DNA from 2 places in the Shewanella halifaxensis HAW-EB4 genome. Region 2 is predicted to be linked to the other one. Evidence: predicted binding sites of a transcription regulator. Region 2 holds the regulator's gene; the other holds the start of a gene.

Region 1 (5,662 bases), 2.2 Mb from region 2:
CAAAGGCCATTGGGATGTTGAAGTCAGCGGCAAAAACTGCTGAAGAACCACATAGAGTAAGAAGTGCGGTAATGGTTAAACGTGGTTTCATTTTTGTTCCTTAACGATTTTGACTCTTAAAAGGTCGCTCGAATAATTGGATGCGGTCTTCGATATAGCTGGTAGCTTGTCGACATTTACCTAGCCGACTGTGCAGAGAAAGGATCTCATTCTGCAGCTTGATTTTGTCAGCACTATGACAGTTTTCAAGTGAAGATTGCAAATTTTCAATTTTTTGTTCAATAATCTTAGCCCAGTTCAAATGTTTGTTAAGTTCTTCATAGAGTTGATGGCTATTTTGCATCACGTTTGAGGCAATCCAGCTAAAGCCACTTTCATTATGAGACTTATTTCCGCGTTTGATTGCATAGGCTCTGCGGCTACGTTTTTGCTGTTCAATGGATTTAACATTAATACCGGTTGTCATTAGGGCTCGTCTGAGCGCACTAAATCTATCTTGAATTTTCTCGCAGCTAGAGACAATCGTGTGGGGGGAGCGATTGGCTTTTAATAGCTGTTCAAGTTGAGCAATGTTTTTACCGAGTTGATCGATACAAGGCTGGAGCTGCCCACCCACTTGAATAAATAGCTCGTTATTAAAGCGTTCGACATCTTGCATCATTTTACGCTGCCCTGGTGGCAGACGATGATCATGCTGCAGTACTTCTTGCTCCAGCTGCTTGAGCTGTAACTTGAGTTTTTTTATTAGCTCATCGGTGGTCATAACCAAGCACTCCAAACTAACTGTGCCGCTATTAATAGTATAACGGTGATAAAAATAGGTCGAATAAACGGCAGGCCAAATTTTATGGCAGAATGCGCGCCGATATAGGAGCCTGCCATCATGCAAAGTCCCATCGATAAACCTATGACCAAGTGAACCTTTCCTAGCATGAGAAAGATAATCAACGAGGTGAGGTTACTGGTAAAGGTCATGGCTCTGGCGAGTCCACAACTATAGAGCAAAGGCAGTTTATGCAAACCGGTACTCGATACCGTCCAGAAGGCACCAATACCTGGGCCTGCAAAACCATCGTAAAAGCCTAATGGTAAGCCTTGTAGCCATTGCCTTAGTTTGCTCTTAGGTTTAGTTGGAATTTTATGGTTGTGATCGCCCATGGCATTGGGCTGAAACAGGGTATAGAGCGCGATGGCGATAATCATAATCGGCAGCCATTTTTCAAGCCATTGATTATCAATTAGGTAAACAATAAAGGTACCTATTACTGCGCCTATAAAGGTGGCAATAAAAGTGTGATACCACAAAGATGGCGAAAATAGCCGCTGTTTATAGTAAGTGTAAGCTGCCATTGAGGAGCCAAAACATGCGGCTAGCTTATTGGTACCCAGTGCCATATGGGGTGATACGCCCATGGTTAACAATGCCGGGATCGACAAGAGTCCACCGCCGCCAGAAACAGCGTCGATAAACCCAGCAATAAAACCCACTAATGCGAGTATGGCCCAACTACTTGGGTCGAGAAGTAAATCCAATGCTTATCCTATTCAATTACACGGCGAAAAGGTGGTAGGGCGTCGAGCAGAGATTTTCCATAGCGCTTCGTCACTAAGCGTCTATCTAAGATTGAAATCCGGCCATAATCCTGTTCTTTACGTAGTAATCTACCACAGCTTTGCACTAGTTTGCGTGAGGCATCTGGGATCGTAAGCTGCAAAAATGGGTTGCCACCTTTAATCTTGATATATTCTGAGTGTGCTTGCTCAACAGGCGAGGTTGGCACGGCAAAAGGAAGCTTAGTAATAATAAGGTTAGTTAAATAGTCACCGGGCAGATCGAGACCCTCAGAGAAACTACCTGTGCCAAAAATAATGCTCGGCTTACCTTCATCACAGCGCGCCTTATGTTGCTTGAGGATCTCTTGTCTTGGCAGTGTACCTTGAATGAGTAAGCCTGTTTTTATTTTACTTTCGACTAAGTCGGCGACTTTTTCCATCTGCCAATAAGAGGCGAACAAGACTAAGCTTGCCATCTCGTCTTCGACCAGTTTGATGATATGCTTGGCTAGCTCATCGGTATACTTGTCATCTGTTGGCTCGCAGTCCATTTTGGGTAAAAATAGGGTCGCGTTTTGCTCAAAATCAAAAGGTGAGTCTAGGGCTAGGTAGCGACTGCCGTCATTAATCGATAATCCGACTTGATGAGTAAAATGATTGAAGTTGTTTAGTGCGCGTAACGTCGCACTACAAAGTACGACACCTGCAGCCTTATCCCACAATAGGTTTTCCAGCATAAAGCCGACCTCAATTGGCGAGGCACTAAATAGGTAATCGGCTTGCTTACCGGTTAGTTGCTCAATCCAGCGTGCCATAGGCGCACCTTTTGGGCTGTCTTCTTTGGCCATCATCTTCCACAGCTTTTGCAAATTCTCAAGCCGTTGCAGCATGAACCCTGTCTCAGATAGTAATGCTTCAGATTGATGCTTGGGGATCTCGCCATCTTTTATCGCTTCGTTCAGCAAGCTAAGCATTTTATTAAATTGCTTTAGCGCTAAATTGGATGCCGTTGCCAAGTTTTCTGCTTGAACCAATAGTGCTGACGGCAATTTTCCATGCTCGAAGCGGAAGCGATTTTCTGGGTTATCAAATTTTGCAGATTGCGCGTCACAAAACTGTGCTACTTGATTCAGTAGTCCCGAAATATCACCGATATGATCGAGCATCGACTGCGCGGGCGCGATGATATAGTTGCTCTTAATCTGGTTCTGAAGTTTGCTGGTGGTTTTGCTCAGCTTATCGAGCCAGTCGGTTGCGCCGCGCACGGTAGACTGCGCGCTACTAAAGTCTCTTGCGACAATCGGTAGGTGGTGCGCTTCGTCGATGATGTAATACATATCTTCTGGATCGGGCAAAATCACGCCGCCGCCAAGTTCTAAATCGGCAAATAGCAAGCTATGGTTAGCAATAAGCACATCCCAAGTGTCGATATCTTCACGTGCCTTATGGAAGGGGCAGTTTCGATGGCTAGCCAGTTGGCGATGGCAGCTATGTTTGTCGCAAGCGATCTGTTGCCATAGATGATCGGGTAGTGGCTTAGTTAATGTATCGCGCTCGCCATTCCAAGTGCCTGCTTGATAGTCTTTTAATAAGCCTTCTAGCATATCGACCTGGCTTTGGTCTGGCTTGGTTTGCCACATCGCCATCTGGCTGCTGTTATCGGGACCGACTAACATCTCTAACTTAGATAGACAGACATAGCGTTGACGACCTTTGACTAAACCAAAGGTAAAGTCGAGCCCAGATTGTTGCAGAAAAAATGGCAGGTCTTTATGTAGCAACTGCTCTTGCAGTGCCACTGTTGCCGTTGCGATGCAGACTTTTTTCTTACTGGCTAATGCCAGTGGAATTGAGCCAAGAATATAAGCCAGTGACTTACCAATACCCGTGCCAGCCTCTACCACGATAATGCGGCGCTGTTTGTCATATTCCCCAGCAAGCGTTTTTGATATTTCCGCAACAATATAATTTTGCTCCCGACGAGAGCGAAAGTTAGGCAAGGATGTAGAAATGCCCTTATATATAGTACGAATTTGAGTTTTAACGTCTGCGGATAACATGAATGCACTAAGCTAATAAATAGTGCTGTACATAATAACAGTGATTACTTAGCCTAAGAAGCGTTTAGTGATTAATAGTGCATTTAATTGAGTATAAAGTATGAATTCAAGCTTGAGCGAACAGCAAGTGATTAAAGGTCGAGTCTTGACTCGCCATGCGGTCAATCGGCAGGGCAGCCTGATCTTGCAGTATTTTGTTCAAACCGAAGCGGGGCCAGTGACTGTTGAAATTCCTCATCAAGAGCATGTTTGCTTTATCCATACCAGTGATGAATTCCGCTTATTACAAAGCACAGACCTAAGAGGGGTCCGCTGTAGTACGCTAGCACTTAAGAGCTTTCAAAATATTCCTGTATCAGGGCTTTATTGTGGCGATGCACGCCAGTTACGCACGTTAGTGAGAGCCGCAAGAGATCTGGATATTGAGCTGTTTGAATCAGACGTAAAAACCGAGCATAGATTCTTGATTGAACGCTTAATCGCATTAGATGCGGAGTTTCAGGGGCAGTTTCAAGAGCCGTCCACTCAAAGCCCACAAGTCATAGCCCCGGTCTCAGATCTAGCCCCAGCGAAGCGTCAGCCACTGTTTATTGCTAATAGGGCGCGTAGAACTGAATCGACGATAAGGCTTAGAGCCATCTCTTTAGACTTTGAGTGTAGCTTTAGCGGCGAACTCTACTCTGTTGGCCTGTATGGACAAACACTTGACGGTATTGTCTACCAAAAAGTGATTATGGTCGGTGAGCCCGAGGAGACGGAGCAAGGCTACATCGAATGGGTTGCCAATGAGTTCGAGCTCATCATGCGACTAATAGCATGGTTTAATGAATATGATCCCGACATTATCATTGGTTGGTCAGTGGTCACTTTCGACTTGGCGTTACTTTATCGCCGAGCGAAATACCATAACATCGCCCTCAATATCGGTCGTGATAATCATCCTCTTAGCTGGAAAGTCGAAGATAAGTTTCGCCCAGAAACATTGTCGCTCCCAGGCCGAGTCGTATTAGATGGTATTGATTGGCTTAAGGCGGCCTTTTATCAATTTGAGCGCTACTCGCTCGAATTTGTGTCACAAGTGCTATTGGATGAAGGTAAAGCGATTCATAACGTTGATAACCGCATGGATGAAATCAACAGTCTGTTTTTGAATGACAAACCGGCCCTAGCTCACTACAACCTTACCGATAGCCGCTTAGTTTGGGATATTTTTGAAAAGACCCAATTATTTGATTTTGTCATTGAGCGCGCCAAGCTGACCGGTCTTGAGCTTGGCCGTGTTGGCGCCTCGGTGGCGGCGTTCAATAATTTGTACTTGCCTCACCTACATCGAGCGGGTTTTGTTGCGCCAAGTAAACCCGTTAGTGATGGCATAGAGAGTCCGGGTGGGTATGTGATGGACTCGGTTCCGGGCCTGTACCGCCATATTTTAGTGCTTGATTTTAAAAGTCTATACCCCTCAATTATTCGAACTTTCCTTATTGATCCTAAGGGCTTAGTTCAAGGACTTAATCAATTGCTTAATCAAGGGCAAGACGAAACTGTACCCGGTTTTCTCGGTGCTAGGTTTAGCCGTGAAAAGCCGATACTCCCCATGTTAATCAAAAAATTATCAGAGGAGAGGGAGTCCGCCAAGAAACACCTGGATGCGCCGCTATCGCAAGCAATAAAAATCATCATGAACTCGTTATATGGCGTACTGGGATCCCGCGGCTGTGTGTTTCACGACGCTCGCTTAGCGAGTTCGATCACCATGCGTGGCCATGAAATCATGAAACAAACAAGGCGTTGGATCGAATCTGAAGGCTATGAGGTCATCTACGGTGATACCGATTCCACCTTTGTTTGGCTTGGCAATGACTTTGATCCCGCTAAGGTGCTGCAAACCGGTAAAGCACTGGCTAAAAAGGTCAATCAGTTATGGGGTGACAAGCTTAGTAATGAGTTCGATCTAGAGAGCTTTCTGGAATTGGAGTTTGAGACCCATTTTGAACAGTTTTTTATGCCTACACTAAGAGGCTCTATAGAAGGCTCAAAGAAACGCTATG
Region 2 (5,662 bases):
TTGGTGTCTGGTGGCAGCGTGATCTCAGGTTTTCCCGATGCGTTACTACTCTTGGGTAATGGCGATATTTTAGGCGTGCCGATGCCGCTGATATTCTTCGCTCTGTTCGCTATTGGGCTGTGGGTGATCCTTGAGCACACGCCGCTTGGACGTGCGATTTACCTGATTGGATCCAACGAAAAGGCCAGCCGTTTCTCAGGCATTAACACTCAGAAATCTCTGGTGTATGTCTATATCATCTCATCGATTTTATGTTGGCTTGCCGCCATTATTATGATGGCGAAATTCAACTCGGCTAAAGCCGGTTATGGCGAGTCCTATCTCTTGGTTGCTATCTTGGCTTCTGTGCTGGGAGGGATTAACCCAGATGGTGGATTCGGCCGCATTATCGGTATCTTCTTAGCGTTATTGGTATTACAGGCGCTGGAAAGTGGATTGAACTTACTTGGGGTGAGCAGTTATCTCACTATGGCGCTGTGGGGCGGCATTCTCATTGTTTTCATTGCCCTACAAAAGTACAAATCATAGGAGCGAATATGAGCAGTTATTTTATCGGTGTAGATGTGGGTAGCGGCAGTGCCCGCGCTGGCGTATTTGACAGCCAAGGCCGTAAGGCTGGCGAGGCCAAACGCGATATCAGTATTTTTAAACCTAAGGCGCATTTTGTTGAGCAATCTTCCGATGATATTTGGCAGTGTGTGTGTTTGGCGGTGCGTGATGCTATGTCTCAGGCCAATATTGACTCGGTTCAAGTCAAAGGTATTGGCTTTGATGCAACCTGCTCCATGGTGGTTCTGGATAAGCATGGCTTACCGTTAACCGTCAGCCCAACGGGGCGCAGTGAGCAAAATATTGTGATGTGGATGGATCATCGCGCCATTGCTCAGGCCGAGCGCATCAATGCCAGCAAACATCCTGTGCTAGCCTTTGTGGGTAACCATATCTCTCCCGAGATGCAAACACCTAAATTACTGTGGCTGAAAGAAAATATGCCTTCTACCTGGGCAAAGGCGGGTTACTTCTTCGATCTACCAGACTTTCTCACCTGGAAGGCAACCAATGAAAACAGCCGCTCTTTGTGCTCTACCGTGTGCAAGTGGACCTATCTGGGTCACGAAAGTAAATGGGATAAAGATTACTTTAACACCATAGGGTTAGGCGAACTGCTGCAAGATGACGCTCGCATTATTGGTAGCGATATTCGTCCCATGGGCGAGGCTATCGGCAATGGTCTAACGGCGCAGGCCGCAGCCGAGCTAGGACTACTGACAGGCACTAAGGTGGCGACCTCGATTATCGATGCCCATGCTGGCGGGATTGGCATATTAGGTGCGGCTGGAATGAGCGGTGAGGCGGCAGATTTTAATAAGCGATTGGCCTTGATTGGTGGTACATCGACTTGCCATATGGCGGTATCAAAGACCGCTCGCTTTATCGACGGCATCTGGGGCGCATATTATAGCGCAATGATCCCTGGTCTCTGGCTTAATGAAGGCGGCCAATCTGCAACAGGTGTGCTGATTGATCATATTATTAATGCCCATCCTTATAATGCACAGGCCGTTGAGCAAGCTAAAGCGGCTGGGATCACCATCTATCAGCTATTAAACGATCGGTTACTCAATCTTGCCGGAAGCAAGGAAGATATCGCCTTCTTGACTCGTGATCGCCATGTGCTGCCCTATTTTAATGGTAACCGCTCCCCAAGGGCCAACCCGCATTTAACCGGCACCATGACAGGCTTGAGTATGGGCGTCACCTTGGATGATATGGCGCTGCAATATTTAGCCACAGTGCAAGCCATTGCCTTGGGAACACGACATATTATCGAAGAGATGAACAAGTCAGGTTATGCCATCGACACCATCATGGCTTGTGGCGGTGGTACTAAGAATCCAGTCTTTATTCAAGAGCATGCCAATGCCACAGGGTGCGCCATGTTGCTGTCAGAAGAGAGCGAAGCCGTATTATTAGGTTCTGCTATGTTAGGCGCTGTCGCAGGGGGGGGCTTTGACTCTATTCCGGATGCGATGAATGCCATGAGCCGCATCGGTAAAACGGTGACGCCAACGGCCGATAAGAGCAAGCGCTTTTATGATGCGAAGTACCAGGTATTTCAGCAGATGTATGAGGATGATTGTCGCTACAAGGCGATGATGGCAGCGGTATAATACCAACCAGTATAAAGATTTGATCGCTCAGCGAGAGTTTAGCGGCTCTGAGGCAAGGCTGCGAGTGAAGAGCATAGTTATTCTACGTTTAAGCTCCCTCTTGTTCCTTAAGAGTCACAGCATCAGAACCGCTAAAACTCGCCTGTAAGGAGTGTTTTTGGCTGCCTACTTCTGCGTTGAATAAACTCATAAGGGAACAACCATTATGTCATCCATTCGCCTTGAATTAGTTTGCCAAAAACACTCTGAGTAAATCAACTTCTTATACTGATTGGTATAACGCGCCAATAGACATTTGAGTTATGACAATAAAAAATGGTGCCCTATGGCACCATTTTTTATATTTTGTTTAGCCACGCTTAAAATCCTAATTCCCCCCAAAATACTATTTATATTTAAAAACTGAGATTAGAAAATCACAAAGCCAAAACTAGCCATTTCAAACTAAAGGCAATGCAATACACTGATTAGTCACAGATGCCGTCAAAGATTGAGTTTCATATCGCCGGATTTATTTCATTTGAAACTGGATCCCACACTTGCAAAACAATATAACTGGTTATTACTTGCACTCGAAAAATTACTGTATATACTGACAGGTACTGTATAGAAAGACAGGGTTAACCATGAGACCACTTACACCGCGCCAAGCTGAAATTTTAGAGCTAATCAAACGTAATATTGCAGACACAGGCATGCCGCCAACCCGCGCTGAGATCGCAAGACGTTTGGGTTTTAAATCAGCCAACGCTGCTGAGGAGCATTTAAAAGCCTTAGCCAAGAAAGGCTGCATTGAAATTATGCCGGGTACGTCTCGCGGTATTAAGTTAACCCAAGAAAACACCGAAGATGCAGATTTAGGTTTACCCCTTATCGGCCAAGTTGCCGCAGGTGAACCGATTCTTGCTCAAGAACATGTAGAGCAACACTATAAAGTGGACCCAGCCATGTTCAAGCCATCAGCAGACTTCTTACTCAGAGTCCGTGGTGACAGTATGAAGAACATTGGCATACTCGAAGGTGACCTGCTAGCCGTTCATAAGATACAGCAGGCTCGCAACGGCCAAATAGTAGTCGCTCGCGTCGAAGATGATGTTACCGTCAAGCGTTTCGAGAAGAAAGGCAACAAAGTTTTCTTACATGCAGAGAACGAAGAGTATTCACCAATTGAAGTGGATCTAGCGAACCAAAGCTTAAGTATTGAAGGTTTAGCCGTTGGTGTGATCCGTAATGGAGACTGGCAATGAACAAACTGATGGGCACTAGCCCTCGCCACCCAGGACTATGGCAAGATATGCCATCGACTAGCATGGTGAGTAGCGCAGGTAATGAGATCACCACTATGGTGACGCAAACTCAAGGACGTGACGAGCTTAATCAGATTAGTGCTCAGCTTTCACAACTGAGCCAACAAGGCCGTTGGATAGTGCTTATCAGTCCGCCAAATATTGGTTACAAGCAGATGCTAGCCGCTGCAGGCGTTAGAATGGATCGTATTTTACTGGTGCATGCTAAAGATGAAGTGGAAACACTTTGGGCGATGGAAAAAGCATTAATGAGTGGAACCTCTAGTGCAGTGATCACTTGGACTAATTCATTAGATGCGCGTGATAGTCGACGCCTACAAATCGTTGCCAAAAGCGCACGAGCAGCCGGCATTATTATTGAAAATTCGATTGAAAGTGCTAATAAAAATACGAGTAGTCACTTACCAATTTGCACAATGAATATGCAGGATAAGACTTTTGCTCAAGCCGCCCTGTTCGGTGCCGTTCACTAACGGAGCTGTCAGCCCATCTTTCTAATACATTATTTCTTTGCTAAAAACCTAAGGCTCTCAATCGAGAGCTTTTTTATCGCCTATACTAAGCAAATGAATCAAAAAGTGATCTTGATCAATTTTTATTCATCAAGTAAGTTAATAAGTAATAACAACGATATACGTAATAACAACGATATTTTGTTATATCTGAGCGATTTTAGTCGTTGGTCTGGCTCCACGGTTTGAAGCCCAACTGGAAGTTTAGACTGAGATCGACCTGATATATTTCAGCCGTAAGTGCCAACGTGGTTACATCTGCAGTGAACATCACTGAAATACAATAGCCTTTGTCGCAAACCTATTTTTAGCGACTCGATAGGCAAGCCACTCGCGCACTTTGAAGTCATCGTTGCTTTTTTGGGAACTGAAGAGTTTACATAGAGCAGAGACTTACTGTGTGACTCTTCTTTGTCTTGTCGACAGAGGAGAAGTCTAGTGAAGCAATTGTTGTATTGTGTGCTGGCGTTACTATTTTCGCCCGTACTTTTTGCATCAGAAATGCCACTGAATATGACAGAGGGTGTTACGGAGATCAGTGGGCGAATTTACAGCCTTCACATGGTTATTCTGTACATCTGCTGCGCTATTGGCATCGTGGTTTTTGGCATCATGATTTACGCCATGATCAACCACCGCAAATCAAAAGGCGCTGTCGCCGCCAACTTTCATGAAAGTACTAAAGTCGAGATCCTTTGGACTGTAGTACCTTTTATTATTCTTATAGTCATGGCTATTCCTGCAACCAAAACCTTGATTGCAATGGAAGATCCGAGCAACGCCGATCTCACCATCAAGATTACTGGCTCACAGTGGAAATGGCATTACAGCTATTTCGATCAAGATATTGAGTTCTTCAGCCTATTATCGACACCTAGGGAACAGATAATAGGCGATGAAACCAAAGGCGAAAACTACCTGCTAGAGGTTGATAAACCACTGGTTCTACCTATCAACCGCAAAGTGCGCTTCTTAATGACCTCCGAAGACGTTATCCACTCTTGGTGGGTACCCGCTTTTGCAGTCAAAAAGGATGCCAATCCGGGATTTATTAATGAGGCATGGACCCGCATCGACAAGCCCGGCACCTATCGAGGTCAATGCGCCGAGCTCTGCGGTAAAGACCACGGCTTTATGCCGATTGTGGTCGAAGCAGTATCGGAAGAGGATTTCGATGCCTGGCTAATCACGCAGCAACAACAAGCGCAAAATGCTGAAGCGGCTGCCAAGGCGGCATTATCGCAAACCTTAACCATGGATGAGTTAATGACTAAAGGTGAGCAAATCTATCTTGCTCGTTGTGCAGCCTGCCACCAGCCTAATGGTGCAGGTCTACCCGGTGTATTTCCTTCTCTTATTGGCAGCCCAATTATCAAAGGGCCTGCTCAGCTTCATATCGATATCGTGTTAAATGGTAAACCGGGCACTGCCATGCAAGCATTTTTAAACCAGCTAACGGCGACTGAAATTGCAGCCGTAGTGACCTATGAGCGCAATGCTTGGGGCAATAACTCAGGTGATACCGTTCAAGCCTCTGATGTGAGCTCAGATACGACCACACCAGCGACATCCGTAGATTCAAGCCCTGCCACCCCAACCACTTTACCCGCAACCTTACCTGCAACACGACCTGAGGTTAAACAAGCTATAGCCTCAGAAACCCAAGCCGATG

Evidence for each region. The regulator LexA, encoded in region 2, represses DNA repair genes until DNA is damaged. The targets are predictions, from matches to a motif close to TACTGTATNNNNATACAGTA.
Region 1: dinG (ATP-dependent DNA helicase DinG) is a predicted target of LexA. The motif match lies at 3,638-3,657, and genes of this name have one in related genera.

The regions. Positions count from the first base shown of each region.
Region 1 is NC_010334.1:3,310,505-3,316,166, reverse strand. Features, by position in the region: gene SHAL_RS14170 (DUF2057 domain-containing protein) at 1-91, opposite strand, end outside; gene SHAL_RS14165 (primosomal replication protein) at 101-763, opposite strand; gene SHAL_RS14160 (sulfite exporter TauE/SafE family protein) at 760-1,533, opposite strand; gene dinG (ATP-dependent DNA helicase DinG) at 1,542-3,614, opposite strand; gene SHAL_RS14150 (DNA polymerase II) at 3,715-5,662, shown strand, end outside.
Region 2 is NC_010334.1:308,479-314,140, reverse strand. Features, by position in the region: gene SHAL_RS01325 (ABC transporter permease) at 1-528, shown strand, start outside; gene SHAL_RS01320 (FGGY-family carbohydrate kinase) at 537-2,171, shown strand; gene lexA (transcriptional repressor LexA) at 2,798-3,418, shown strand; gene SHAL_RS01310 (cell division inhibitor SulA) at 3,415-3,951, shown strand; gene coxB (cytochrome c oxidase subunit II) at 4,429-5,662, shown strand, end outside.